4 regions of the Pseudoduganella albidiflava genome follow, and region 2 is predicted to be linked to each of the others. Evidence: predicted binding sites of a transcription regulator. Region 2 holds the regulator's gene; each other region holds the start of a gene.

Region 1 (7,201 bases), 980 kb from region 2:
TTAACAAAAAAAACGCTACCCGAGGGTAGCGTGTGTATGTAAGGGGTTAGTAGCAGGTGATGTTCAACCCCTGATTACCGCGTCGCTCAGATCACGCCTTGCGCCAGCATCGCATCGGCTACCTTGACGAAGCCCGCGATGTTCGCGCCATCCACGTAGCTGACGCTGCCGTCCGGCCGGGCGCCGTACTTCAGGCAGGCCGCGTGGATGCCCTGCATGATCTGCAGCAGGCGGCCATCCACTTCCTCGCGCGGCCAGCTGATGCGCTCGGCGTTCTGGCTCATTTCCAGTCCGGACGTGGCGACGCCGCCGGCATTGCTGGCCTTGCCCGGCGCATACAGTACGCCGGCGGCCTCGAAGGCTTTCGCCGCCTCGATGGTGGAAGGCATGTTGGCGCCTTCCGCCACGCACAGCACGCAGTTCCGGATCAGCGTGGCGGCATCGTCCGCATCCAGTTCGTTCTGCGTCGCGCAGGGGAGGGCGACGTCCACCGGGATGTGCCATGGCCGTACGCCCGCTTCGAAGCGGCTGCCGGTGCGTTCCGCGTAGTCGCTGACGCGGCCATAGTGATGGTTCTTCACTTCCATCAGGATCGCCAGCTTTTCAGGCGTGAAGCCTTCCTCGTCGATCACGGTGCCGCTCGAATCCGATACGGTGATGACCCTGGCGCCCAGCTCCATCGCCTTTTCCACCGCGTATTGCGCCACGTTGCCCGAGCCGGAGACGCTGACCCGCAAGCCTTCGAAGGAACGGCCGCGCGTTTTCAGCATCTCGTCCGCGAAGTAGACCGTGCCGTAGCCGGTCGCCTCCGGGCGGATCAGCGAGCCGCCGAAGCTCAGGCCCTTGCCGGTGAACACGCAGTCGGCGCGGTTGCTGAGCTTTTTCATCATGCCGGCCATGTAGCCGACTTCGCGGCCGCCCACGCCGATGTCGCCGGCGGGAACGTCGGTGTCCGAGCCCACGTGGCGGAACAGTTCGCTCACGAAGGCCTGGCAGAAGCGCATCACCTCACCGGGGCTCTTGCCTTTCGGGTCGAAGTCGGAGCCGCCCTTGCCGCCGCCCATCGGCAGCGTCGTCAGCGCATTCTTGAAGGTCTGCTCGAAGGCCAGGAACTTCAGCACGGACAGGGTGACCGACGGGTGGAAGCGCAGGCCACCTTTGTACGGGCCGATGGCCATGCTGTGCTGGATGCGGTAGCCGCGATTGACCTGCACCTGGCCATGGTCGTCGACCCAGGAGACGCGGAACATCACGACCCGCTCGGGTTCGACCAGGCGGTCCAGCAAACCCTGCTCGGCATATTTCGGGTGTGCTTCGATGAAGGGCCACAGGCTTTCCATCACTTCGGTAACGGCCTGCAGGAATTCAGGCTGGCCAGGATTGCGGTCGGCGACGTGCTGCAGGAACTGGTGTACGGATGCGTATTTCATGTGAATCCCAAAGAACGAAAGGCGTCGCTGCGGGAGAGACGGCGGAGAGCGGATATGCATCATTACGGTGCATTGCGCACCAAAGTCGTGCATAGCAATTCGATCATAACAAATAAAGATGCTTCGGCAAAAGCGTCGATTGCAAAATTTAAGTGGGCGGCAGGCGTCGAATCATGAAATTGATTGCTTGGCGTGCCGGATGCCAAGGTGGCGCCGGTGCGGGGAGGTGAAAAAAGCGGGACCGCGGCGGACGCGGTAATCAGCTCCCGCTGCGAAGACACGGCAATAAAAAACGCCACCCGAACCGCTGTTCGAGTGGCGTTTTCCCAGGACCGCTGGCTGGCCTGCAAGCTTGTGGCCTGCAAGCCGTTCGGCTCAATCAGAACTGGTTCATCGTGTTGTGCTTGCCGGATGCCTTCAGCGCAGCTTCGCCGCTGAAGTATTCCTTGTGGTCGTCGCCGATGTCCGAACCCGACATGTTCTGGTGCTTGACGCAGGCGATGCCCTGGCGGATTTCCTTGCGCTGGACGCCGGCCACGTAACCCAGCATGCCTTGCTCGCCGAAGTATTCCTTCGCCAGGTTGTCGGTCGACAGTGCGGCCGTATGGTAGGTCGGCAGCGTGATCAGGTGGTGGAAGATACCGGCTTCGCGGGCAGCGTCGGCCTGGAACGTGCGGATCTTTTCGTCCGCGGCGAGCGCCAGTTCGGTGCCGTCGTATTCCACGCTCATCAGTTGCGAACGCTCGTAAGCGGACACATCCTTGCCTGCTTCCTTCATGGCGTCATAGGCTTGCTGGCGGAAGTTCAGGGTCCAGTTGAAGGACGGGCTGTTGTTGTACACCAGCTTGGCGTTGGGAATCACCTTGCGGATTTCCTTCACCATGCCGCCGATCTGGGCGATATGCGGTTTTTCGGTCTCGATCCACAGCAGGTCGGCGCCGTTTTGCAGCGAGGTGATGCAATCGAGTACGCAACGCGCTTCGCCGGTGCCCGGACGGAACTGGAACAGGTTGCTCGGCAAGCGCTTCGGCCGCACCAGCTTGCCATCGCGCTTGATCACGACATCGCCGTTGGCGATCGAATCGACCGTCACTTCGTCCGCATCCAGGAAGGAATTGTACTGGTCGCCCAGGTCGCCCGGCTCGCGGGTGAAGGCGATCTGCTTGGTCAGGCCGGCACCCAGCGAGTCGGTACGCGCAACGATCAGGCCGTCATCCACGCCCAGTTCCAGGAAGGCGTAGCGCACCGCGCGGATCTTGGCGAGGAAGTCTTCATGCGGAACCGTGACCTTGCCATCCTGGTGGCCGCACTGCTTTTCATCGGAAACCTGGTTCTCGATCTGGATGCAGCAGGCGCCCGCCTCGATCATCTGCTTGGCCATCAGGTAGGTTGCTTCGGCGTTGCCGAAACCGGCGTCGATGTCGGCGATGATGGGCACCACGTGCGTCACGTGGTTGTCGATCTGGTCCTGGATCGCTTGCCGGGCAGGGCCTTCGGGGGCGGCGTCCAGCTGGCGGAACAGGCCGCCCAGTTCGCGCGCATCGGCCTGGCGCAGGAAGGTGTACAGCTCGCGGATCAGGCCGGCGACGGCGGTCTTTTCATGCATCGACTGGTCAGGCAGCGGACCGAACTCGGAGCGCAGGGCGGCGATCATCCAGCCGGAGAGGTACAAGTAGCGGCGCTCGGTGCTCTGGAAGTGCTTCTTGATCGAGATCATTTTTTGCTGGCCGATGAAGCCGTGCCAGCAGCCCAGCGACTGGGTGTACTTCGAGGAATCGGCGTCGTAGTTCGCCATGTCGGCGCGCATGATCGCGGCCGTGTACCGGGCGATATCGAGGCCGGTCTTGAACCGGTTCTGGGCGCGCATCCGTGCGGCGGACTCGGGGTTGATGGCATTCCATGCGCTGCCTTCCTTGTCCTTGAGGGTGGCGATGGCTTGGATATCGTCTTGGTACTGTGACATGTGAATCTCCCGGTAGAAGTAGTAAGAGTAAGCGGATCGAAAGTCGTGTCGTTGTGCGTTGCGCCGGTTCACCGCCTGCTTTGGAAGGCGGTGAATCAAGCGCGTCTCCATGTACACAGAATAGACCTTCTGGCCGGGTCGCGTCTACTCTTATATAAGACACATGAGTGAATTTATTTCGATCAAAAACAATGGGTTATCGTAAGTTTTTCATGATGCGGCATGAAAAATCAGTAAATGAAATGACCCGGCCGTTTCCCGTCTGGCTGGAATCCACATTGTGAAATGGATTTTCAGCTGCAGGAACCGCAGCGTCACATTCAAGATCCGGGCCAGGTCGATTGGAACAGGGCGCTTACCCGACTGCCGTCGAGACCAGCCCTGGCCGCGATACCACCTGGAAACCCGCCGTGGCCGCATGGCGATGCTCGCCCAGCCGGATGGTCCGGTGTAAGCTGTGAATGTTGTCACTCCAACCTGAAGGAAATTTATGAAACCGCTGTTTTCCGACGAGGAAGCGAACGCGGCATCCGCGCTGCCCGTGGCCCCCGCCTCCGCCTCCGCTCCCGCGTTCCCACCGCTGCTCGACCCTTCCCGCCCGTCGGACAATCTGCCCGCGGCGCGCCCCGAGGCGAGCGCCGCGCCGGTGATCCGTGTCGATCTCTCCGGTATCGATGACAAGGCCATCGAGAGCCTGGGTGGCTCCACCGGCGCCGGAGTGGCGAAGGTGTCGGCCAAGCTGCTCGGCACCGTGCGGGCGTCGGATGCCGATGTGTTCGGCACACAGTTGAACGAACTGATCGCCACGTCCAAGGGCCTGGATCCGGCCAGGCTGCGCTCGGGCGGCCTGCTGTCGCGCGTCACGAACATGTTCGGCTCGGTCAAGGAAAAAATGCTGTCGCAATACCAGGTGGTCGAGTCGCGCATGGATACGCTGGTGGCGGAGATGACGCGCCATGCCAATGTGCACAGGGGGCGCATCCAGGATTTCGACGAGATGTACAAGGGCCTGGAAAGCTATTACCAGGGCCTGGATGCCGACGTGAAGAAGGGCGAGGGCTGGGCGGTCCAGCTGCGGCAGGCGGTCGCGCAGCAGGGCACGGCGGCCAACGCTTTCGAGGCGCAGCAGGCCACCGAGCTCAGGCGCCGTCTCGAACGCCTGGAAAAGCGCATCGACGACCTGCGCCGCGCCATGCTGATGGCCACGCAGATGGTGCCGCAGATCCGCCTGTCGCAGGACAATGCCCGCGCGCTGACGGACACGTTCACGGATATCGTCAACGTGTCCATTCCAGCGTGGCGCAACGTCTTCTCGCTCTACCTGTTGCAGCTGGAAGCCAAGCAGAGCGCGGCGGTCGCCAACGCCGCCTACGATGCCACCGACGCGGCATTCCGCGCCCAGGCCGACATGCTGCTGGAAAATACCGAAACGGTGGCCCGCGCGAAACAGCGTTCCCTGGTCAGCCTGGAAACCGCCCAGCATGTGCAGGCGCAGCTGGTGTCCGCGTTCGACAAGCTCGAACAGATATCGAACGAAGGCCAGCAGCGCCGCAAGGACGAGCTGCCGAAACTGCAGGAGCTCGAGCGCGAACTGATCACGCGCTTTTCGCCAGGCGCGCAGGCGGGCGTGCAATGACCGGCAGCGGCCATTGATCCGGCTGCGCATTCCAGCGAAAATATTCTTTTCACCATATAAGGAAAGCCCATGTCGACGATGCTCGAAACTGGCCATCGCATCAATCTCGAAAAAGCCGCGCCGGGCTTGAAGCGTGTTCGTATCGGTCTCGGCTGGAAGGTCAACGCAGCCGAAGGCCAGGCATTCGATCTCGATTCGTCAGTATTCCTGTGCGGGAAGAACGCGGACGACCACCCGGTCATGCTCAGCAATGCCCACTTCGTTTACTACAATCACACGAAGTCCCCGGATGGCGCCGTGGTGCACTCCGGCGACAACCGCACGGGCGACAAGGATGGCGACGACGAGGTCATCACCGTCGACCTGGCCAGGGTGGAACCGGGCGTTGTGGAGATGCCGATCGTGGTCACGATCCACGATGCCGAGGCGCGCAAGCAGACCTTTGGCCGCGTGAACGACGCCTACGTGAAGGTGTACAACGACGATACCGGCGAAATCATCGCGCAATACGACCTGGACGAAGACTATTCGGACAAGACCGCCTTGCAGTTCGGTTCGCTGTACCGCAAGGATGGCGAATGGCGTTTCCAGGCCGTCGGCGCCGGTTTCAAGCTGAACCTGGCAACCTTCATCCGCAAGCTCGGCGGCACCGTCTGAAGACGGTCGCGCCTTCCCGCCGCAACGCCTTGTGGCGGGCGAAGCCGATGGTTCCCGATGCCGAGTGACCGATGACACACCAGAAGCCCAGGGCATTCGATTTCGGCGAGGAGCCGGAGCCTCCCGCCCAGCCGGCCGGCGGTCCCGCCGTGCCGCGGGCATTCGACTTCGGCGACGCGCAGGAACCCGCGCAACCCGCTGCGCCGGCGGCAAGGGGCGGGGCGCCCAAGGCGCTGTCGTTCGACGAACTTCCCGCGACAGTTGCACCCACTGGCGTGATCCCTAACGCCGTGGCCAGGGCGCTGTTCGAGAGCGAGGATCATCCCGCGGTGCGCGATGCCCTGGCAACCGCCCGGGTCAGCTTCCCGGCATTGTTCGAGCACTCGGAACAGCGCCTGGCCGCGCTGTTCCGCCGCCTCCTGCCGGTCAGGCTGTCACTGGTGACCGAGTGGGCGGAAGGGCCGCTGATGGGGCAGGCCGCGCTGCTCCAGCCTATTACCGAGCTGGTCCTGGCGTTTTCCCGGATGGGCGTGCCCGCGCTGCTGGACGAAGCGCTCGAGAGCACCCGGGCCACGCCGGGCATGTTCGGCAAGCTGTTCCGCCGCCCGGCATCGCCTGCCCGGTTCAAGCCCGCGCTCACGGCAGCCCGGGCGCAGCTCCTGCAACTGATGGCGGACAGCGAAGTGGCCATGCGCGACCTGGAAGAGTCGGCACGGAACCTGACACTGCACGGGGCGGCACTTGCCGTGGCGAGTGAACTGGCCGGTGGCGCGGCGGATGCGGCGCTGCTGGACGCGCTCACGCAGCGGCGCACGCTGATCCAGCAGGCCATGCGCCAGGCCGAACTGTCGATCCTGCAGATGGGGCAGGTGCGCCAGCAGGCCGCCGACCTGATCGGCCAGGTGTCGTCCTTCCTGACCGTCACCTTGCCCGCGCTGGAAATGGCGCAGGCGCAGGGCGGCGAATGAAGGGATTGGCGGCGGCAGTTTTCGTGCGTGCCGTGTGCCGATAACGCGTCAAGCCACCGGCATGGGCCGCCGGTTCAGAACACCGCCTCGGCCCTGGGGCCGGCATCGCTGGCGGAAATGCTGACCAGCTTCCATCCATTTCCGGAACGGGACCAGACTTGTGTGCCGCCGCCGGCTTGTTGGACCGTCCCGGCGTTTTTCAAGAGAATGGTCTGCCTGTATTCATTCACGAGAATGGCTGTCGAGGCATCGATGACGGTCACTTTGACGTTGGAAAACTCGAGGGAGACGATTTTCTGGACCATCTGAAAGCCGGCCGAGATGAGCTTTTCCAGGTCCTCGAAGGCGTGCCAGACTTTGCCATCGGCACCGAGGCCGGTGAATTTCTCTTGATCGATATAGTCGAGATAGCGGCCCGGATCGAGCGCTTTGGAGGCATCGACCAGCCCTTCGAATGCACGGAGGACTTCTGCCTTGATCGAGTCGTTGTCTGTCATTGTCGAATTCGCCGGCTAAATTGCTGGATGAGTTGCTGAATGAGCTATCG
Region 2 (7,201 bases):
GTGAAGCAGTTCGCGATCGCGACGGTGCTGTGGGGCGTCGTCGGCATGCTGGTCGGCGTGGTCATCGCCGCGCAGCTGGCCTGGCCGGGGCTCAATTTCGATGTGCCGTGGCTGACGTATGGCCGCCTGCGCCCGCTGCACACGAATGGCGTGATCTTCGCGTTCGGCATCTCGGGCCTGTTCGCCACCTCGTACTACGTGGTGCAGCGCACCTGCCAGGTGCGGCTGTTCTCGGACAGGCTGGCCGCCTTCACGTTCTGGGGCTGGCAGGCCGTGATCGTGTCCGCCGTGATCACGCTGCCGATGGGCCTCACGCGCGGCAAGGAGTACGCGGAACTCGAATGGCCGATCGCGATCCTCATCGCGGTGGTGTGGATCGCCTACGCCGTGGTCTTCTTCGGCACCATCGTGAAGCGCAAGGTGAAGCACATCTACGTGGCGAACTGGTTTTTCGGCGGCTACATCCTCGCCGTCACGCTGCTGCACGTGGTGAACGGCATGGTGATGCCGGCCACGCTGACGAAATCGTATTCGATGTACACCGGCGTGCAGGATGCGATGATCCAGTGGTGGTACGGCCATAACGCGGTGGGCTTCATCCTCACCGCCGGCTACCTGGGCATGGTGTACTACTTTATCCCGAAGCAGGCCGGGCGCCCGGTGTACTCGTACCGGCTGTCGATCGTGCACTTCTGGGCACTGATCTTCACCTACATGTGGGCCGGCCCGCACCACCTGCACTACACGGCGCTGCCCGACTGGACGCAGTCGCTGGGCATGGTGTTCTCGCTGATCCTGCTGGCGCCTTCGTGGGGCGGCATGATCAACGGGATCATGACCCTGTCCGGCGCATGGCACAAGCTGCGCACCGACCCGATCCTGAAGTTCATGATCGTCTCGCTGTCGTTCTACGGCATGGCCACCTTCGAGGGCCCGATGATGTCGATCAAGACCATCAACTCGCTGTCCCACTACACCGACTGGGGCATCGCCCACGTGCATGGCGGCGCGCTGGGCTGGGTGGGCTTCATCACGATGGGCTCGATCTACTACCTGCTGCCGCGCCTGGCCGGTCGGACGAAGATGTACAGCACCAGCCTGGTGGACGTGCACTTCTGGGTAGCCACCATCGGCGTGGTGCTGTACATCGCCGCGATGTGGATCGCCGGCGTGATGCAGGGCCTGATGTGGCGCGCCGTGAACCCGGACGGCACGCTCACCTATACCTTCGTCGAAAGCGTGAAAGCCACCTACCCGTACTACGTGGTGCGTTTCGCCGGCGGCACGCTGTACCTGGCCGGCATGGTGATCATGGCCTGGAACACGTGGATGACGCTGCGCGGCCGCGAGGTGCCGGTGGCCGCCATCCCGCAACTGAAAGCCGCCTGAGGAAAAACAACATGACATCTTCAACGAAATTCTCCCACGAGTGGATCGAAAAGAATCCCTGGCTGCTGATCGCGCTGGTGACGCTGGTGGTATCGGTCGGCGGCGCCGTCGAGATCGTGCCGCTGTTCTTCCAGAAATCGACCACCGAACCCGTGGCCGGCCTCACGCACTATTCGCCGTTGCGCCTGGCGGGCCGCGACATTTACGTGCGCGAAGGCTGCTATGCCTGCCATTCGCAGATGGTGCGCCCGTTCCGCGCCGAGACCGAACGCTATGGCCACTACTCGGTGGCCGGCGAGTTCGTGTTCGACCGCCCGTTCCAGTGGGGCTCGAAGCGCACCGGCCCCGACCTGGCCCGGGTGGGCACCCGCTACAGCGACGAATGGCACCGCACCCACCTGCGCAACCCGCGCGACGTGGTGCCGGAATCGAACATGCCCGGCTATCCATGGCTGGCCGAAACAAGGCTGGTCCCGCAGGACATCGTGCCGAAGCTGCGCGCGCTGCAGCGCCTGGGCGACGGCTACACGGAGGCCGAAATCGCGGCCGCACCCGCCGAACTGGCGGACAAGACGGAAGAAGACGCGCTGATCGCCTACCTGCAGGGCCTCGGCACGCTGATCAAATCAAGGAACTGACGCCATGAGCATCGAACACATTTTCGACAGCGCCAGCAGTGTGATGACGGTGGTCTCGTTCATCACCTTCGCCGGCATCTGCGCGTGGGCCTGGTCCACCCGCAAGCAACAGGATTTCGCGCAGGCCGCGCAGTTACCGTTCATGGAAGAAGTGCGGCACGAGGAGAAGCGCGATGTCTGATTTCACCAGCGAATTCTGGAACCTGTACATCGCCGTGCTGACGGTGCTGGGTATCCTGGGCTGCGGCGTGCTGCTGTACACGCAGTCCGTGCACAAGGTGTCCGCCGCGGATGCGGCCGCGGGCAAGGGGGTCGGAACGACAGGTCACGTCTGGGACGACGACCTGACGGAACTGAACACGCCGATGCCGCGCTGGTGGATGTGGCTGTTCTACCTGACGATCGTGTTCGGCGCCGCCTACCTGTTCCTGTACCCCGGCCTGGGCACCTACGCCGGCAAGCTGGGATGGCGCTCGGCCGGCCAGTACCAGCAGGAACTGGCGAAAGCCGACGAGGCCTATGGCCCGCTGTTCGACAAGTACCGCCGGCAAGACCTGAAGGCGGTGGCGGCCGATCCGCAGGCGCGCGCGATGGGCGAGCGGCTGTTCCTCACCTACTGCGCGCAGTGCCACGGCTCGGATGCGCGCGGCAACAAGGGCTTTCCGAACCTGGCGGACAGGGACTGGCTGCACGGTGGCGCGCCCGAGGCGATCAAGCAGACCATCATGCAGGGCCGCCATGGCGTGATGCCGCCGATGGGCGTGGCCATCGGTTCCGACAAGGATGTCGAGAACGTCGCGCATTATGTGCTGAGCCTTTCCGGCAGCAACGCGGCCGATCCGATCAAGAGCGTGTTCGGCAAGGGCAAGTTCACCGCCTGCCTGGCCTGCCATGGCGCCGGTGGTACCGGCAACCAGGCGCTCGGCGCGCCGAACCTGGCCGACAAGACCTGGCTGTACGGCGGCAGCGCCGACACGATCATGGAAACCATCCGCAAGGGCCGCGACAACACGATGCCCGCCTTCGGCGACTTCCTCGGCGAAGGCAAGGTGCACGTGCTGTCGGCGTACGTATGGGGCCTGTCCAACGACACGAGATGAAACAAGCCAGATGAAACGAAGTGAGACTGCCATGAACGCCCCCGTGCCGGAACAGGTGATCCGGATGTATGAAAAGCGCCAGCCGATCCATCCGCGCGAAACGGATGGCCGCTATGCGCGCCTGCGCTGGCTGTGCCTGTGGCTCACGCAACTGGCCTACTACGGCACGCCATGGCTCGTGTGGAACGGCCGCCAGGCCGTGCTGTTCGACCTGGGCACGCGCAAGTTCTACCTGTTCGGCCTGGTGCTGTGGCCGCAGGATTTCATCTACCTCGCGGCGCTGCTGATCATCTGCGCCTGGGGGCTGTTCCTGGTGACGGCGGTGGCGGGCCGCGTGTGGTGCGGCTTCGCCTGCCCGCAGACGGTCTATACCTCGATCTTCCTGTGGATCGAGCGCAGGATCGAAGGGTCGCGCGCCGCCCGCATCGCGCTGGACCGGCAAGGCCCGTCCGCCCGCAAGTTCGGCAAGCGCGTCGCCAAGCACCTCGCCTGGGGCGCCGTGGCGCTGTGGACCGGCTTCACCTTCGTCGGCTACTTCACCCCGGTGCGCGAACTGGGCACCGGAATCGCCACGCTGGCGCTGGGGCCGTGGGAATGGTTCTGGGTGCTGTTCTACGGCTTCGCCACGTACGGCAACGCGGGCTGGCTGCGCGAGCAGGTGTGCAAGTACATGTGCCCGTACGCCCGCTTCCAGAGCGCGATGTTCGACCGCGACACGCTGATCATCACCTACGACACGGGGCGCGGTGAACCGCGCGGCAAGAAGGCCACGGGCGGCGCCTGCATCGATTGCACGATGTGCGTGCAGGTCTGCCCGGCCGGTATCGACATCCGCAACGGCCTGCAGTACGAATGCATCGGCTGCGCCGCCTGCGTGGACGCGTGTAACAGCGTAATGGACAAGGTCGGCCAGCCGCGCGGCCTGATTCGCTACAGCACCGACCGGGCCATGACGGCGAACCTGGCGCCGGCAGAGATCCGCCAGCGGGCACTGCGCCCGCGCGTGCTGGCGTACGGCGCGGCGCTGCTGGCCATCACGCTGGCGGTCGGCTTCGCGCTGGCCACCCGCACGCCGCTGAAGATGGACGTGATCCGCGACCGCGGTTCGATGGGCCGCGAAGTGGACGGCGGCGCGATCGAGAACGTGTACCGGCTGCAGATCATGAACACCTCGGAGCAGCCGCACCGCTACCGGATCGCGGCCGCCGGGCTGCCCGGCCTGGCGCTGGCGACGGACGACGTGGTGGCACTGGCCGCCACCGAAACGCGCGCCGTGCCGGTGCGGGTGCGCGTGCCAGGGGAGGCACTGCGGGGCGCGGGCAAGACCGGCTCGAACCCGATCACATTCACGCTGACGGCGCTGGACGATGCGCGCCTGGCCGTCGAAGAACCCGCGGTCTTCATCGTGCCGCGCTGAGGAGATGACCATGCAAGCGATGACGATGTCCGCCACGCCCTGGTACCGCGAGCGCTGGCCTTGGCTCCTGATGGCCGGCCCGGCCGCCGTGCTGGTGGCCGGCTTCTATACCGGCTGGCTGGCCTTCGCGCAGCAGGACGCGCTGGTGGTGGGCGACTATTACAAGCGGGGCAAGGCGATCAACCAGGATTTGCGGCGCGACCGCACCGCCGCCGCGCTGCATGCCGCCGCCGCCCTGCGCTACGATGCCGCGCACGGGGTATTGCACGGCCGGCTATCGGCCAGCGCGCCGCTGCCCGGGCCCTTGCACGTGCACCTGGCGCACGCCACCCAGCCGGAGAAGGACTTGCGGCTCCTGGTGCGGCCCGATGCCGGCGGCAGCTTCGCCGTGCCGCTGCCGCTGCTCGAACGCAGCCGCTGGACCGTGCTGGTGGAAGACGAGCGGCGCACCTGGCGCCTGGAGGGGCAGTGGCAGTGGCCGGTGGAGCGTGAATTGACGCTGGCGGCTTCGGAATAAAGCAGGCGCCGCTGCTGCATCAAGCTGCATCGGTTGGCCGGCGAATACCGGTGGAAGCGCATGCATTCACCCCAAAGGCGAAGGACTGGGGTCAGACCCGTGGGGTCTGACCCCGGCATTTGCACTTGGGGTGGGCTTATCTAAGCGGCATCACGCGCAGGTCTCGGTCCCCGCCGTGATTGCCTTCAGCCGGGGCAGGTCGAGCACCTTGACCTCCCGGTTCGCCACCATCAGCAAGCCCTGCTTCTTGAACTTGTTCAGCAGCCGGCTGATGCTCTCGATCGTCAGCCCCAGGTAGTTGCCGATATCCTCGCGCGACATGCGCAGCTGGAACTCGGTGCTCGAGTAGCCGCGCGCCTCGTAGCGCGAAGCCAGGTTGACGAGGAAGGCGGCGAAGCGCTGTGTCGCCTGCATATTGCCCAGCAATAGCATCACGCTTTGCTCGCGCGTGATTTCCTGGCTCATCATGCGGTGGAAGTGGCGCAGCAGCGTGGGCATGTCCACCAGCAGCTGTTCCAGGCTGGCGAAGGGGATCTCGCAGACCTCGCTGTCTTCCAGCGCCAGCGCGCTGCAATAGTGCCTGTCGGTGCTGATGGCGTCCATGCCCAGCAGTTCGCCGCCCATCTGGAAGCCCGTCACCTGTTCTTCGCCGTTGGCGTTGATCTGGTAAGTCTTGAAATGGCCGAGCCGGATCGCGTACAGGTTCGTGAACGGCTCGCCGATACGGAACAGGTTCTCGCCCTTCTGCACCTTGCGGCGGCGGCCGATGATCTTGTCCAGCTTGTCCATGTCGCCCATGTCCAGCCCCATCGGCAGGCACAGCTGGTGCATGCTGCAGGTCGAGCAGCGTGCCTTGAGGATCTCGATCGTGGCGCCGGGCAGGGTCAGGGATGGCAGCTCATGCATCATTGTCGGGTCCGATGTCATCGTCCATTGTCGGTTGACCTCCAGTGTACTTGATCCCGCCTCGATCCCGCCTCGATCCCGCTGTCCGGGCAACCGCGCAACTTGCAGCTTGCGTGCCCTTCCGCACAGTGCGCCAGCGGGGAAGCGGCGCATAGTGTCCCGACAACATCGGGGCGGGGGAGACAATGCGTCCGCTTGGTATCAAAGCGAAAGTCGCGCTGGCGACGACCGTCACGTGCATCGTGATGATCGCGCTGGTCACCGTGCTGCAGGCCCGGCGCATGCAGGAGGATTTCACGCGCGTGCTGTTTGCCCAGCAGGATGCGCTGATCGCGCGCACCGCGCTCGAGGTGGATGAAAAGATGACGCTGCTGCGTGACATCGTTGCCGAATCGGCACGCTGGCAGCCCGGCGACATCTGCGCCGATCCGCCCGCGCTGCGTGCCCACTACGACTACCGCGCCGTCCTTCGCCTGTTCGATGACATCATCGTCGTCAGCCCGGCCGGCACCATCGTGGCCGATATCCCCGCGCTGCCGGGCCGCCCCGGCGTCAGCGTCACGGACCGCGCGTACTTCCAGCGGGTCATGCAGGAAAAGGCGCCCCTGATCGCGGAACCGGTGATCGGCAGGGCGAACCGGCAACCTGTCGTGCAGATGGTCGCCCCCGTGCTCAGCGAGGAAGGCGAGGTGGCCTGCGTGCTGATCGGCGTGCTGCGCCTGTACAAGAACAACCTGCTGGGCCACCTGCGCACGGCCAAGGTGGGCCGCACCGGTTACTACTACATCGTCACCGGCTACGAACCATCGGTCTACGTGGTGCACCCGGACCCTGCCCGCCTGCTGAAGCCACGCGGCCAGGAAGGCTATGCCGCCACCGTGCTGGCGATCCGCGGAGGGTTCGAAGGCACCACGATCAGCACCGACGGCCGCGGCGTGCGCGCGCTGCTCAGCTACAAGCGCCTGAAGACCGTCCCATGGATCCTGATCGCCAACCTGCCTGCCGAGGAAGCGTTCGAGCCGTTCGACGACCTGCTGGTGCGGCTTGCGCTGTGGGGCACGCTGGCTTCGCTCGTCACCGCGGCCGTCATCACCTTTATCACGCTGCGGCTGATGTCGCCGCTGATGCGGCTGCGCGATGCGATCGGCACCTTGCGCGGCACGCCGGGGCACTTCGCCCCGCTGCCGGTCACGTCGCGCGACGAGATCGGCGAGCTGACCGGGGCCTTCAACGA
Region 3 (7,201 bases), 760 kb from region 2:
CACGCGGGCCTTCAGGGCCCGCTCCTCGCTCCAGCGCGCGGTATCGTCGCGCACCACGGCGATGACCGACGCCACCTGGCCGGCCGGGTCGTACAGCATGGCGACAGTGAACGCAATCGACAGCGGCTTGCCTTCCTTGTGCAGCGCGGGCACGCGCAGCAGGTCGTTGCCATAGCGCGTTTCACCGGTGGCCGCCGTCTTGTGATAGCCATCCCAGTGGCGCTGCCGCTGCCGTTCGGGAATGATCAGGTCGAGCGAGTGGCCGAGCGCGTCGCTGGCCGTGAAGCCGAAGATGCGCGTGGCGGCATCGTTCCAGAACGTGATCGCGCCGGCCGCATCGCAGACGATGACGCCGTCGCCGATGCCGCGTACCAGCTGTTCGAAGTCGATCTCGGTGGTCATGTGAGCTCCTGAATGAAAAATGCGCGCCTGCTCGTAACAGGCGCGCGAACGGGAAGAACCTGGAAAATCCGACCCGGGGTCAGACGACGCGCTGTTCGTGGAGCGCCGCGATCTGATTCTGGCTGTAGCCGAGCGACTCGAGGATCTCGTCGGTATGTTCACCCAGCAGTGGCGAGCCCTTGATCTCCACCTTCAGGTCCGAGAACTTGATCGGGCTGCCCACGGTCAGGTACTTGCCGCGCTCCTTGTGGTCCACCTCGGCGATGGTGCCGCTGGCGCGCAGCGACGGATCGTTGGCCAGCTCCTTCATCGACAGCACCGGCGAGCACGGAATGTCGAACTTGCGCAGCACGTCCACCGCCTCGAACTTGGTCTTGTCCTTCAGCCATTCCTCGATGGTACCGAAGATGTCGAAGATCTTGTCCTGGCGCGCCTGCGCCGTCATGTAGGCGGGATCGTCGATCCACTCTTCCTTGCCGATCGCGCGGCAGATCGGCGCCCAGGCGTGTCCCTGGATCGTGAAGTAGATATACGCGTTGGGATCGGTTTCCCAGCCCTTGCACTTCAGCACCCAGCCCGGCTGGCCGCCGCCGCCGGCGTTGCCGCCACGCGGCACCACGTCGGAGAAGGTACCGTGCGGGTACTGCGGATACTCTTCCAGGTAGCCCACGCGGTCCAGGCGCTGCTGGTCGCGCAGCTTCACGCGGCACAGGTTCAGCACGCTGTCCTGCATCGATACCGCCACCTTCTGGCCGCGGCCCGTGACATCGCGCGAACGCAGCGCCGTCAGGATGCCGATGGCCAGGTGCATGCCGGTATTGCTGTCGCCCAGCGCGGCGGCGCTGACGGTCGGCGGGCCGTCGTCGAAACCGGTGGTGGACGCCGCGCCGCCGGCGCACTGCGCCACGTTCTCGTACACCTTCAGGTCCTCGTAATGGTGGCCGTCGCTGAAGCCTTTCACCGACGCCACGATCATGCCGGGGTTCAGCTCGCGGATATGCTCCCATGTGAAACCCATCCGGTCCAGCGCGCCGGGACCGAAGTTCTCCACCAGCACGTCGGATTCCTTGATCAGCTTCGTCAGGATCTCCTTGCCCTCGGCGGTCTTGGTGTCGAGCGTCAGCGAGCGCTTGTTACTGTTCAACATGGTGAAGTACAGCGCATCGACGCCGGGAATGTCGCGCAGCTGCGAACGGGTAACGTCGCCCGCGCCCGGCCGCTCCACCTTGATCACGTCGGCGCCGAACCAGGCCAGCATCTGGGTGCAGGCGGGGCCGGCCTGGACGTGGGTGAAGTCGATGATCTTGATGCCTTCCAGTGGCTTGCTCATGGTGCAGTCTCCTTGTTGAGGTCTTTGTTCAGTCGTAGCGGGGCCCCGCGCCGGCATTGGTGATGCCGGCGTCGTGGAAAATCACAGGTGTGGATTTACTTTTTCGCGGCGCTTTGCGGATTCAGGTTCGTCAGGCGCCCGCTTTCGGTGCCGGCCGTTTCATCGATGACGGCGTTGATCAGCGCAGGCTTGCCGGCGGCGATCGCCTCCGAAAGTGCCCGCGCCAGTTCTTCCGGCGTGGTGGCGTGGTAGCCGATGCCGCCGAACGCCTCGATCATCTTGTCGTAGCGGGCATTCTTGACGAATACGGTGGGCGCCACGTCCTTGCCGCCGGTCGGGTTCACGTCCGTACCGCGGTACACGCCGTTGTTGTTGAACACGATGGTGGTGACGGGCAGCTCGTAGCGGCAGATCGTCTCCAGCTCCATGCCGGAGAAGCCGAAGGCGCTGTCGCCTTCCACCGCCACCACCGGCTTGCCGCTGGTGACCGCCGCGCCGATCGCGAAGCCCATGCCGATGCCCATGATGCCCCAGGTGCCCGAATCGAAACGCTTGCGCGGCTGGTACTGGTCGATGATGCTGCGCGCGAAGTCGAGCGTGTTGGCGCCTTCGTTGACCAGGTTGATGTCCGGGTACTCCTTCAGCACGTCGCGGATCGAACGCAGCGCGCTGTGGAAATTCATCGGTACCGGGTTCCTGTCCAGCAGCGCGGCCATCTTCGCCGTGTTCTGTTCCTTGCGCTGGGCGATCGCGCCGAGCCATTCTTCATCCGGCTTGTCGATGCCGGCGCCATCGAGCCCCGCCAGCAGCGCGCCCACGCAGGAACCGATGTCGCCGACCAGCGGCGCGGCGATCGCCACGTTGCTGTCCATTTCCGTCGGCGCGATATCGATCTGCACGAACTGCTTCGGCTTGCCCCAGGTCTTGCCCTTGCCGTGCGCCAGCAGCCAGTTCAGGCGCGCGCCGACCAGCACCACCACATCGGCCTCGGCCAGCACGAACGAGCGCGCCGCGGACGCCGACTGCGCATGCGTGTCGGGCAGCAGGCCCTTGGCCATCGACATCGGCAGGTAGGGAATGCCGGTGCGTTCGACGAAGGCGCGAATGTCGGCATCGGCCTGCGCATAGGCGGCCCCCTTGCCGAGCAGGATCAGCGGCTTCTTCGCGCCCTTCAGCAGTGCCAGCGCGCGCTCCACCGACTCGGGCGCCGGCAGCTGCCGTGGCGCGGCATCGATCACCTTGACCAGCGAGCGCTGGGCGTGGCCGGCCTCGATCGTCTGCGCCAGCAGTTGCGCCGGCAGGTCGAGGTACACGCCGCCGGGGCGGCCGGAGACGGCGGCGCGGATGGCCCGCGCGATGCCGATGCCGATGTCTTCGGCCTTGAGCACGCGGAACGCTGCCTTGCAGTGCGGGCGCGCCACGTTCAGCTGGTCCATCTCCTCGTAGTCGCCCTGCTGCAGGTCGACGATTTCCCGTTCGCTGGAACCGGAGATCAGGATCATCGGGAAGCAGTTGGTGGTGGCGTTGGCCAACGCGGTCAGCCCGTTCAGGAAGCCCGGTGCCGACACGGTCAGGCAGATGCCCGGCTTCTTCGTCATGTAGCCGGCGATGGCGGCCGCGTTGCCCGCGTTCTGCTCGTGCCGGAAGCCGATGAAGCGCATGCCTTCGGCCTGCGCCAGGCGGGCGAGATCGGTGATCGGTATCCCGACCAGGCCGAAGATCGTATCGATGTCGTTGTGTTTCAGCGCATCGATCACCAGGTGGAAGCCGTCGGTGACTTCTACCGATACATTGTGGGTCATGGTTGTCTCCATTTATTGTCGGGGTGCCCGTCGGTTCAGGCGACCTGGCCAGCCGATTCGCCCTGGAACCATCATAGCCAGCGGCTCTGATTTGAATCATTGACCGCGGTCAAGATTCACCGCATGATGACAATCTCGTGTATGTTGGCCGGTTGCACATGACGCTCATCGCAAATCACCCCGAACGCAACATCATTCGCGCACAGCTGAAACAGAACATCGTTCTCAAGGAAATGCGCGACAGCGAAATGGCCGCCCTGGAGCCATACCTGACGGTGACCAATCACCAGAAGGGCGACCTGCTCCTGAACCAGGGCGTGTACGACATGCAGCAGTACTTCATCCTGGACGGCATCCTCAAGCGGCTGGTCACTAACCACGAGGCGAAGGAAATGATCCTGCGCTTCTCCTCCGAGCGCGACATCGAAACCAGCTATGCCGCGTGGTGCCTGAAGACGCCGACGCCGTACAGCATCGTGTGCATGACGAAGGCGCGGGTGGCCAGCATGCCGCTGTCGCAGTGGGTGGATTTCCTGCAGAGCCACAGCACGGTGAAGCAGGCGTTCGAGTACGAGGTGATGAACCTGATGAGCGGCATCATGGCCCACACGATCACGCTGCACCTGCTCGATGCGCCCGGCCGCGTGCACCGCTTCATGCGCAAGTTTCCGGACATGTTCGAGCGGCTGCCGAAGAAGGAGCTGGCGTACTACCTGAACCTGTCGCCCGAGACGCTGAGCCGGCTGAAGCACCAGGGCAAGATCTAGGCATGCAGCGCGGAAACCATGCCTGGGCTCACTGTCCGGTTACCCCAGGCAGCGAACGAAAACAACAGTTTCCTACCGACACTCACTAAATAAATTTGCCTGATTTTTGAGCGCGTTTTCATAGACAGTCATTCACACATTGAATGACCGTTATGGCTGCCGTCAATTGGACCGGGGGTGTACCGCCTTTATAATCAAAGGCATACACGCTTTCAACCATTCAAGGAGCAGCAAAATGAACGGCCTCACTGATACCGCAAAGCAACAGAACAACGACTTCTCCCTCGCAGGCCTGATCGCCCAGTTCTTCCAGCTGGAATGGCGCGACAAGCTGAGCGACCAGCAGCAGGACCGCGAAGAAGCGGCCTACACCTGGGGCCTGTAAGGCTCGAGGGGTCACGAAAACCGGGACGATGCGCTGTCCCGGTTTTTTTTCGTCCGGGCCTGGCGCCGTCAGGCCGCCACCGCCTTGTGCAGCCGCACGCCGCCGCGCGCCTCGGCCATCGACTGCTCCAGCAGCTTCACCAGAGCGTACGCGGAATCGATGTGCGGCGTCGCCGTGCCCGTCATGCGCGCCAGTTCGATCACCGAGCCCACCAGCGCGTCGATCTCCGGTCCCCGCCCTGCTTCGACATCCTGCAGCATCGACGTCTTGTGCTTGCCGATCTTTTCCGCGCCTTCGATACGGCGGTCCAGCGTGACGCGGAAGGCGATGCCCAGCTTGGCCGCCACCGCTTCGGCCTCGCGCATCATGCTAGCGGCCAGGCCGCGCGCCAGCGGGTGCTGGCAAATGTCCACCAGCGTGGAATGCGCCAGCGCGCTGATCGGATTGAAGCTGAGGTTGCCCCACAGCTTCAGCCAGATCTCGGCGCGGATATTCTCCAGCACCGGTGCCTTCAGGCCCGCATGCTCGAAGCAGGCGCCAACCCTGCCGGCCCGCTCGCTCGTGCTGCCATCGAGTTCGCCCAGCGGAAACCGGCTGCCCTCGATGTGGCGGATCACGCCGGGCGACACCAGCTCCGCCGCCGGATAGACCACGCAGCCGAGGATGCGCGCCGGCGGGATGGCCTGCGCCAGCTGCCCGGCGGGATCGACGCTGAGCACCGGCCGCCCGTCGAATTCGCCGCCGTGGCGATGGAAGTACCAGAACGGGATGCCGTTCTGCATGGTCACCACCACGGTCTCCGGGCCGAACAGCGCACCGATGCGGCCAGCGACGTCGGCCACCTGGTGCGCCTTCAGCGCCACGATGACCACGTCCTGCGGGCCCGCGGCCTCGTAGTCGTCGGTGGCGCGCACCTGCGCGGCGATCCGCACCTGCCCGTCGGCCTCGATCAGCCTGATGCCCCGGTTGCGCAGGGCTTCCAGGTTCGCGCCGCGCACGATGAACGTCACATCCTCGCCCGCCAGCGCCAGCCGCGCCCCCACCAGTCCACCGATTGCTCCCGCTCCGATCACTGCGATCTTCATCATCTGCTCCCTGGGTTTACTCGAAACGGTTGGTGAGCCTGCCGATGCCGTCGATCTCCACCACGACGGTGCTGCCCGGACGCATCGAGCCCACGCCGACCGACGTGCCGCACAGCAGCAGGTCGCCCGGTTCCAAAGTCATGTCCTGCGACACGCGGCTGACCAGCTCGGCCGCGGAGAACACCATGTCGTTGACGGGATAGTCCTGCCGCACCTCGCCGTTCAGGATGGTGCGCACCACCAGCATCGCCGGATCGAGCCCGGTGGCGACGACGGGGCCGAACGGGCAGAAGGTGTCGAAGCCCTTGGCGCGCACCCATTGCGGGAATGTGGGATCGCGCCCGATGATCTCGCTCACGGTCACGTCGTTGGCGCAGGTGTAGCCGAAGATATGGTCGGGCGCGTTCTCCACGGACACGCCGCTGCAGCTGCGGCCGATCACGATCGCCAGCTCGCCTTCGAAGGCTACCTTGCCGTCGCCGCGCGGCTTGCGGATCGTGCCGCCCGGCGCCAGGTACGAGGTGGGCGGCTTCATCAGGTACAACGGTTCTTCCGGCGGCGGCAGCCCCAGCTTCTTGCCCAGCGCATGGAAATTGTTCCACATCGCCAGCACCTTGCCCGGCACGACGGGCGTGCACAGCTGCACCTCGGCCAGGTGGATGGCGATGTCCGTGCGCTGCGGCGCATCGAACATGTCGCCCTTGAAAACGCGGATCTTGTCGCCCTCGAGCGTGCCGAAGCGCAAGGTGTCGAGATGCGTGAAACGTATCCAGTGCTGGATCATGGGGAGCCTCGTCAGGAACAGTAGGGCGTGGGCAGTCCGCATGCACGCGCGGTGCATGCGGACTTGCCGGGGGGATGCCGCGGCATTGCCGCGGGGTTGCCGGTCAGTTCGGCAGCGGCGATGCGGTCGTGGTGCCGGCGCTGCCGGTCATCAGCTTCTCGTCATCCTGCACGCTGACGGTGCCGGACGACTCTTCGATGAAGCGCTTGCGCATCGGCCGCAGCACCCACCAGGCCATGATGGCAGCCACCGCATTCATGCCGCAGCCGACGAAGAAGACGGCTTCCCAGCTGCCCGTCATGGCCGTGATGATGCTGGAGATCGGCACGAAGATCGATGCCGTGCCCTTCGCCGTGTACATCAACCCGGCATTGCCGGCGGCGTTGCGGGTACCGAACGTGTCGGCCGTGGTGGCGGGGAACAGGCTGTAGATCTCGCCCCAGGCAAAGAACACCAGGCCGGTCAGGATGACGAACATGATCGGATCGCGGCCGAAGTAGTACAGCAGGATGATGCCCACCGATTCCAGCGCGAAGGCGATGAACATCGTCTTCTCCCGGCCGATCTGGTCCGATACCCAGCCGAAGAATGGCCGCGTCAACCCGTTCAGCACCCGGTCGATCGCCAGGGCGAAGGTCAGTGCCGG
Region 4 (7,201 bases), 290 kb from region 2:
TGGCCATCCTGGACGTGCAGATGCCGGGCATGGATGGCTTCGAGCTGGCCGAACTGATGCGCGGCACGGACAAGACCCGCCATATCCCGATCGTGTTCGTCAGCGCGGCCGGCAAGGAACTCAATTACGCGTTCAAGGGCTATGAAACGGGCGCCGTCGATTTCCTCTACAAGCCGCTCGATCCGGACGCCGTGCGCAGCAAGGTCAACGTGTTCGTCGACCTGCATTGCCAGCGGATGGAGATCCGCCGCCGCGTCGAGGAACAGCATGCCACGATGAACGAACTGCGCGCCGCCCAGGAAGAACTGCGCTACGCGCTGCGCATGCGCGACGAATTCATGTCGATGGTGGCGCACGAACTGAGGACGCCGCTGAACACGCTGTTCCTGGGTACGCAGATGCGCAAGATGCAGCTCGAACGGGGCAACCTCGAAGCGTTCGGCAAGGAAGCGCTGGAAAAGATGGTGGAGGGCGACGGCCGCCAGATCCAGGCGATGATCCGCCTGATCGACGACATGCTGGACGTATCGCGCATCCGCAGCGGCGTGCTGTCGATCCGCCCCGCCTGGACCGAGCTGCAGGCCATGCTGCGCCGGCTCACGGGCGACCTGGCGCGCCAGGCGCAGGACGCCGGCACCACGTTCGAGCTGGACGCGCCCGACACCGTGAGCGGCTGGTGGGACGAGTTCCGCATCGAGCAGGTGATCGTCAACCTGCTGACCAACGGGCTGCGCTACGGCGGTGGCAAGCCGGTGCGCATCCGCCTCTCGGCCACCGAAACCGAGGCCCGCATCGACGTGATCGACCAGGGTGCCGGCATCGACGAGGCGATGCAGGCCCGTATCTTCCTGCCCTACGAGCGGGGCGCCGGCAATGGCGTGCCGTCCGGCCTGGGCCTGGGGCTGTACATCTCGCGGCAACTCGCCGAGGCGCACCACGGCACGCTGACGGTGGCCAGCCGGCCGGGCGAGGGCTCCGTGTTCACGCTGGTGCTGCCGCGCGAGGAACGGCCGGCCTGAACGATTTCCCGAGGCGACCGCGCCGCCGGTTCTTTCGTGCTGACGCCTTTTACCGCCTTTCGTACAATGCATGGCGAAGGAGGGCGCACGGTGAAACGCGATTGGCCCATCGATGGCGACAGGCGGGAATGGCTGGTACGGCGCAACTGTTCGCTGACGCCGCGCCAGACCGTGGCCGTGTGGGCCGCGCTGCTCGGGCTGTCGCTGGGCGTGGGCCTGTTCTTCACGCTGCAGGGCGCCTGGTACGTGCTGGTATTTTCCGTGCTGGAAATGATCGCCGTCACCGCCGCCTTTATCGTCTACAGCCGGCATGCCACCGATTGCGACCGCATCGTCCACGAGCATGACATGCTGTTCGTGGAAAAGGTGCGCGGCGGCCGCGCCTCCACCATCCAGCTCGACCCCTGCTGGGTGCGCATCGAAGCGCCGCAACGGCGGCGCGACCCGATCCGGCTCGTCGCGCGCGGCGTTACCGTCGACGTCGGCACCTGGCTGCCCGAGGAAGCGCGGCGCGCGCTGGCGCGGGAATTGCGCGAACAGCTCGCGCAATAAGCATCCCTGACCCCGTATTTCCCACAACCGGGGTCAGACCCCGTTTTCAGGAAATTATTGCCAAAAACCGGGGTCTGACCCCGGTTTGAGGAAACTCGATTTTCGTCCCAGATATCTGTAAAAAAACCTGCCGCTGGCGAACCGGGGGCAGGCAAAGGCTTGGAGATACGCCAGGTTGAAACGCTGTATTCGCCTCCTCAGCGCCTTCTCAGAAGCGGTAGCCGATGCCGGCGCCGAACAGCACCGGGTCGACCTTGACCTTGCTGGCTTTCACGCCGCCGATCAGCACATCGCTGCGCAGCCGCACCTTCTTCACATCCACGTTCAGCGACCAGTTCCGGTCGAGCTTGAAGTCGATGCCGGCCTGCGCCGCCAGGCCGATGCTGTCGTGCTCCAGGCTGCCCTGGCCGTCCAGCAGCCTGTTCTTCGAGAAGGTGGTCCAGTTGAGGCCCAGGCCCACATAGGGGCTCACGGTGCTATCCGGGGTGAAGTGGTACTGCGCCAGCAGCGTGGGCGGCAGGTGCCTGAAGGTGCCGATGGCCTGCCCGTCGAGATACACCTCGTGCTTCTGCGGCCAGGTGAGCACCAGTTCGGCCGCGAAGTGCGGCGTGAAAAAGTAGGCAATGTCGAGTTCGGGAATTGTCCTGCTTTCGACACCGATGCGATCGGCCGCGCCGCTGCCGGCAACCGGGCTGGATTTGTCGGACGGATCGATGTGCACGGCGCGGGCGCGCACCAGCCAGTTTGCCGACGTGTCCCGCGATTGGGCGATGGCCGGGCTGGCGAGCATGGCGGCCGTGATGGCGATGATGCCGAGAATGGCTTTTTTCATGATGCTTCCTCTTTGTTTTCACTGTGATGGCGGCGCCAGTGTAGGGAAGCTCATCTGTAAAAACTTTGATACAAGTCAAAATTGCCGGAACGAATACAGATAGGTAAAAACCAAGTAATATATTTCCGCTGCGCACCCAACCTCTTCAGGAGAACAGACATGAAGCTGAACGTCAACGGACAGGTCCGCGAATTCCAGGCGGAAGACGATACACCGCTGTTGTGGGTGCTGCGCGAGCAGCTCGGCCTGACCGGCACCAAGTACGGCTGCGGCATTGCCCAGTGCGGCGCCTGCACCGTGCACATCGATGGCGAAGCGATGCGCAGCTGCGTGCGGCCCGTGTCCACCGTGACGGAGCAGATGAAGATCGTCACCATCGAAGGCCTGTCGCCGGATGGCTCGCACCCGGTGCAGAAAGCCTGGGCCGCGCTGGACGTGCCGCAATGCGGCTTTTGCCAGAGCGGCATGATCATGGCCGCCACCGCGCTGCTGAAGGAAAAACCCAGGCCCACCGATGCCGACATCGACATGGCGATGACCAACATCTGCCGCTGCGGCACCTATAACCGGGTGCGCAAGGCGATCCACGTGGTGGCGCGCGGCGGCGATCCGAAGAGCGCCGGCCTGGCCATCGAACACCGCGAAGGGAGCAAGGCATGAGCGCCATCGACACCCGCCTCGCCAGCCCTGCCAGCCCGGCGCGCCGCCGCTTCCTGGGCCAGTCCGCCGGCCTCGTCGTCGCCTTCCACATCCCGTTCGCCGCGCAGGCACGGGCCGCGCAGTCGCCGGAAGTCAACGCCTGGGTGGTCGTGAAACCGGACGACACGATCATCATCCGCATCGCCCGCTCCGAGATGGGGCAGGGCACCCTGACCGGCCTGGCGCAACTGGTGGCCGAAGAGCTGGACGCCGACTGGAGCAAGGTCACCACGGAATACCCGACACCGGGAGCGAACCTGGCCCGCCAGCGCGTATGGGGCAGCTTCTCGACCGGGGGCAGCAATGGCGTGCGCGGCTCGCATGAGTACGTGCGCAAGGGCGGCGCCGCCGCGCGCATGATGCTGGTGCAGGCGGCGGCCGCGCAGTGGGGCGTGCCGGCCAGCGAGTGCAGCGCCGCAAGCAGCGTGATCACGCATGCACCGAGCGGCCGCACCGTCACGTACGGCAAGGTGGCCGAGGCGGCCGGCAAGCTGGAAGCGCCCAAGGACATCGCGGTCAAGGACCCGAAAGACTGGAAGATCGCCGGCAAGCGCCTCGCGCGCCTGGACACGGTCGACAAGACCACCGGCAAGCAGGTCTACGGCATGGATTTGACGATGCCCGGCATGCTGAACGCGGCGATCAAGGATTGCCCGGTATTCGGCGGCAAGGTGAAAAGCTTCAATGCCGATGCGATCAAGGACAAGCCGGGCGTGAAGAAGGTGCTGCAGGTGGGCGACTCCGCCGTGGCCGTGGTGGCCGATACCTGGTGGCGTGCCAAGACCGCGCTCGACGCGCTGCCGATCGAGTGGGACAAGGGCCCCAACGCCAGCCTGTCCAGCAAGGACGTGGCGGCCACGCTGAAGGCCGGGCTGGATGCGCCGGAAGCGGCGGTGGGCAATGCGAACGGCGATGCGAAGGCGGCGCTGGCCGGCGCGGCGCGGCGCATCGAGGCCGTGTATTCGTATCCGCACCAGAACCACGCAACGATGGAGACCATGAATGCCACCGCGCGCTGGACGCCGGAGCGCTGCGAGGTGTGGACGCCCACGCAGAACGGCGAAGCGGCGCTGGCTGCCGCATCCGAAGCGGCCGGCCTGCCGCAGGACAAGTGCGACGTTTACAAGATCCACCTGGGCGGCGGCTTCGGCCGGCGCGGCGCGGTGCATGACTGGGTGCGCCAGACGGTGCAGATCGCCAGGGAGATGCCCGGTACGCCGGTCAAGCTGATCTGGACCCGCGAGGAAGACATGCTGCACGGCCGCTACCACCCGGTCACGCAGTGCAAGCTGACGGCCGGGCTGGACAAGCAGGGCAACCTCACGGCGCTGCACATGCGCATCTCGGGCCAGTCGATCGTGGCGGCCCTGTTCCCCGGCAATGTGAAGAACGGCAAGGATGGCGCCGTGTTCCAGGGGCTGAATGCGCCGGGCACGGACGCGTCGATCGGCTACACGGTGCCGAACCTGCTGGTCGACCATGCGATGCGCAACCCGCCGGTGCCGCCGGGCTTCTGGCGCGGCGTCAACCTGAACCAGAACGCCATCTACCTGGAATGCTTCATCGACGAGATCGCGCACGCCACGAAGCAGGACCCGCTGGCATTGCGCCGGAAGCTGATGAAGGACAGCCCGAAGCACCTGGCCGTGCTGAACGCGGTGGCCGAGCGGATCGGCTGGCAAAAGAAACCGAAGAAAGGCGTCTACCGCGGGCTGGCGCAAACCCATGGCTTCGGCAGCTACGTGGCCGCCTGCGCCGAAGTCTCGGTGGACAAGGACGGCAAGCTGAAGATCCACCGCATCGTGGCGGCCACGGACCCGGGCCACGCCGTGAACCCGCAGCAGATCGAAGCGCAGGTGGAAGGCTCGTTCGTGTACGGCCTGTCGGCCGCGCTGTACGGCGAGTGCACGGTGAAGGATGGGCAGATGGAACAGGCCAACTTCGACACCTACCAGGTGATGAAGATGGACGAGATGCCGGCGGTGGAGACCATCATCCTGCCTTCCGGCGGTTTCTGGGGCGGCGTGGGCGAACCGACGATCGCCGTGGCGGCACCGGCCGTGCTGAACGCGATCTTCGCCGCCACCGGCAAGCGGATCCGCGACCTGCCGCTGAAGAACCACAGCCTCAAGAAAGCATAGCGTGCGATGGCCTGAGGCCAGGGGGAGCATGACGGCAATGACCGAGGGGACTGACCCCGATACTGTTGCCGCTTCCCCGTGGCTGGCAACGGTGGCCAGGGGTCTGTCCCCGGTGTTGTTGGCGCTGGCATCCCATGCCCAAGCGCTCGACGGCATCCCGAACCCGCTGCCCGGCGCCACGGCAGGCGATCCCCAGCGCGGCCGCGCCATCGTGGCCGACCGCCATGTGGGCCTCTGCCTGCTGTGCCACTCGGCGCCGATACCCGAGGAGCGCTTCCAGGGCGACCTGGCGCCGAGCCTGGCCGGCGCCGGCGCGCGCTGGACAGTCCCGCAACTGCGCCTGCGCATCGCGGACTCCTCGCGCCTGAATCCGCAAACGATCATGCCCTCCTACTTCCGCACCGAAGGGCTGGCACGCGTGGCGCCTGCCCATGCGGGCAAGACGATCCTGAGCGCCCAGCAAATCGAGGATGTCGTAGCCTACCTGTCCACGCTGAAGGACACGCCATGAACCAGCCGCCAGACCTCTATCGCCGCCAGTTGCTGGCCGCCGGCACGCTGCTGGTATTGGTGCGCCCGGCGGCCGCCACGCCGCAACAGATGGCTTCCGCGATTTCGGCTTACACGGGCAACAAGCTGCCGCAAACCGGCCGCGTGACGTTCGAGATCGCCCAGCTGATCGACAACGGCAATGCGGTGCCGGTCACGGTCCGCGTCGACAGCCCGCTCACGCCGCAGGATCACGTGACCGGCATCGCCATCTTCAACGAAAAGAATCCGGAAACCGACGTGGTGAAGTTTACGCTGGGACCGCGTGCGGGCAAGGCGCAGGTATCGACCCGCATTCGCCTGGCCACATCGCAGAAACTGGTGGCCGTGGCGAAGATGAGCGACGGCAGCTGCTGGCAGCAAACGGTGGACGTGATCGTCACGCTGGCGGCCTGCATCGAAGGGGAGGCGACGTAATGGCCAGGGCGCTGATCCACATGCCGAAGACGGCGCGGGCGGGCGAGGTGATCGAGATTCGCGCGCTGATCTCGCATCCGATGGAGTCGGGCTATCGTCCGGGGGCCGATGGCAAGGCGGTACCGCAGGACATCATCCGCCAGTTCACCTGCAAGTACGAGGGCGAGCAGGTGTTCGCCGCCGAGCTGCATCCGGCGATCGCCGCCAATCCGTACATCGCGTTTTTCACGGTGGCGACGGTGAGCGGGACGCTGGAGTTCACCTGGAGCGGCGACAACGGCTTTTCGCAGACCGAGCGCATGGCGCTCGCCGTCACGCCATGAGGGCCATGAAGGCGATGAAGCCCGCGGCGGCCGCGCTGCTTGTGATGACACTGGCGGCGCTGGCCGCATCGGCACAGGCGTTTGCACCAGACCTGCGCAAGTCCGGCTCCGAGTTCATGGGCGAGTCCACCCGCGCGATGCAGCGCGACGATACGCAAAATCCCGCGATGCTATGGGTAGCGAACGGGGAGGCAGCCTGGAATGCGGGCGCGAAAAACAGCTGCGCCTCGTGCCACGGCGAAGCGAAGGCCAGCATGCGCGGCGTGGCGGCGCGCTTTCCCGCGTTCGACAAGGCGGCGGGGCGCGTGATCACGCTGGGCCAGCGTATCGAACAGTGCCGGGTCGGCAAGCAGGGCTTGCCGGCATCGAAACCCGATGCGGACGAATTGCTGGCGCTGCAGTCGTACATCGCGCTGCAATCGCGCGGCATGCCTGTCGCGCCGCCGCGCGATGCCGGGACGCGGGCTTCGGCTGAACGGGGCAGGCAACTGTTCAACCAGCGCATCGGCCAGCTGAACATGTCCTGCGCGCAGTGCCACGACGCCAACTGGGGCCGCAAGCTGGCCGGCGCCACGATCCCGCAAGGCCATGCCAACGCCTATCCGATCTACCGGCTCGAATGGCAGGGCATGGGCAGCCTGCAGCGGCGGCTGCGCAATTGCATGACGG

The links. The regulator FNR, encoded in region 2, switches genes on or off when oxygen is low (the NO sensors DNR and NnrR bind a similar motif). The targets are predictions, from matches to a motif close to TTGATNNNNATCAA.
Region 1: a site for FNR is predicted at 3,566-3,579, ahead of EYF70_RS25155 (isocitrate lyase). Genes of this name have one in related genera too.
Region 3: a site for FNR is predicted at 3,634-3,647, ahead of oxc (oxalyl-CoA decarboxylase). Genes of this name have one in related genera too.
Region 4: a site for FNR is predicted at 2,469-2,482, ahead of EYF70_RS30415 (OmpW/AlkL family protein). Genes of this name have one in related genera too.

Annotation. Positions count from the first base shown of each region.
Region 1 covers NZ_CP036401.1:6,033,115-6,040,315, reverse strand. Annotated here, with positions in the region: gene gdhA (NADP-specific glutamate dehydrogenase) at 87-1,430, opposite strand; gene EYF70_RS25160 (hypothetical protein) at 1,493-1,780, opposite strand; gene EYF70_RS25155 (isocitrate lyase) at 1,810-3,393, opposite strand; gene EYF70_RS25150 (toxic anion resistance protein) at 3,884-5,029, shown strand; gene EYF70_RS25145 (TerD family protein) at 5,099-5,686, shown strand; gene EYF70_RS25140 (hypothetical protein) at 5,758-6,654, shown strand; gene EYF70_RS25135 (nuclear transport factor 2 family protein) at 6,729-7,151, opposite strand.
Region 2 covers NZ_CP036401.1:7,015,515-7,022,715, reverse strand. Annotated here, with positions in the region: gene ccoN (cytochrome-c oxidase, cbb3-type subunit I) at 1-1,389, shown strand, start outside; gene ccoO (cytochrome-c oxidase, cbb3-type subunit II) at 1,401-2,027, shown strand; gene EYF70_RS29210 (cbb3-type cytochrome oxidase subunit 3) at 2,032-2,208, shown strand; gene ccoP (cytochrome-c oxidase, cbb3-type subunit III) at 2,201-3,127, shown strand; gene ccoG (cytochrome c oxidase accessory protein CcoG) at 3,159-4,544, shown strand; gene EYF70_RS29195 (FixH family protein) at 4,555-5,061, shown strand; gene fnr (fumarate/nitrate reduction transcriptional regulator Fnr) at 5,212-5,970, opposite strand; gene EYF70_RS29185 (response regulator) at 6,153-7,201, shown strand, end outside.
Region 3 covers NZ_CP036401.1:6,253,087-6,260,287, forward strand. Annotated here, with positions in the region: gene EYF70_RS26005 (PAS domain-containing protein) at 1-402, opposite strand, end outside; gene frc (formyl-CoA transferase) at 482-1,732, opposite strand; gene oxc (oxalyl-CoA decarboxylase) at 1,828-3,534, opposite strand; gene EYF70_RS26020 (Crp/Fnr family transcriptional regulator) at 3,693-4,301, shown strand; gene EYF70_RS31195 (hypothetical protein) at 4,537-4,686, shown strand; gene EYF70_RS26025 (2-dehydropantoate 2-reductase) at 4,755-5,771, opposite strand; gene EYF70_RS26030 (fumarylacetoacetate hydrolase family protein) at 5,788-6,555, opposite strand; gene oxlT (oxalate/formate MFS antiporter) at 6,659-7,201, opposite strand, start outside.
Region 4 covers NZ_CP036401.1:7,308,119-7,315,319, forward strand. Annotated here, with positions in the region: gene EYF70_RS30405 (hybrid sensor histidine kinase/response regulator) at 1-1,019, shown strand, start outside; gene EYF70_RS30410 (DUF2244 domain-containing protein) at 1,110-1,571, shown strand; gene EYF70_RS30415 (OmpW/AlkL family protein) at 1,780-2,403, opposite strand; gene EYF70_RS30420 ((2Fe-2S)-binding protein) at 2,563-3,063, shown strand; gene EYF70_RS30425 (xanthine dehydrogenase family protein molybdopterin-binding subunit) at 3,060-5,243, shown strand; gene soxX (sulfur oxidation c-type cytochrome SoxX) at 5,272-5,754, shown strand; gene EYF70_RS30435 (SoxY-related AACIE arm protein) at 5,751-6,209, shown strand; gene soxZ (thiosulfate oxidation carrier complex protein SoxZ) at 6,209-6,532, shown strand; gene soxA (sulfur oxidation c-type cytochrome SoxA) at 6,538-7,201, shown strand, end outside.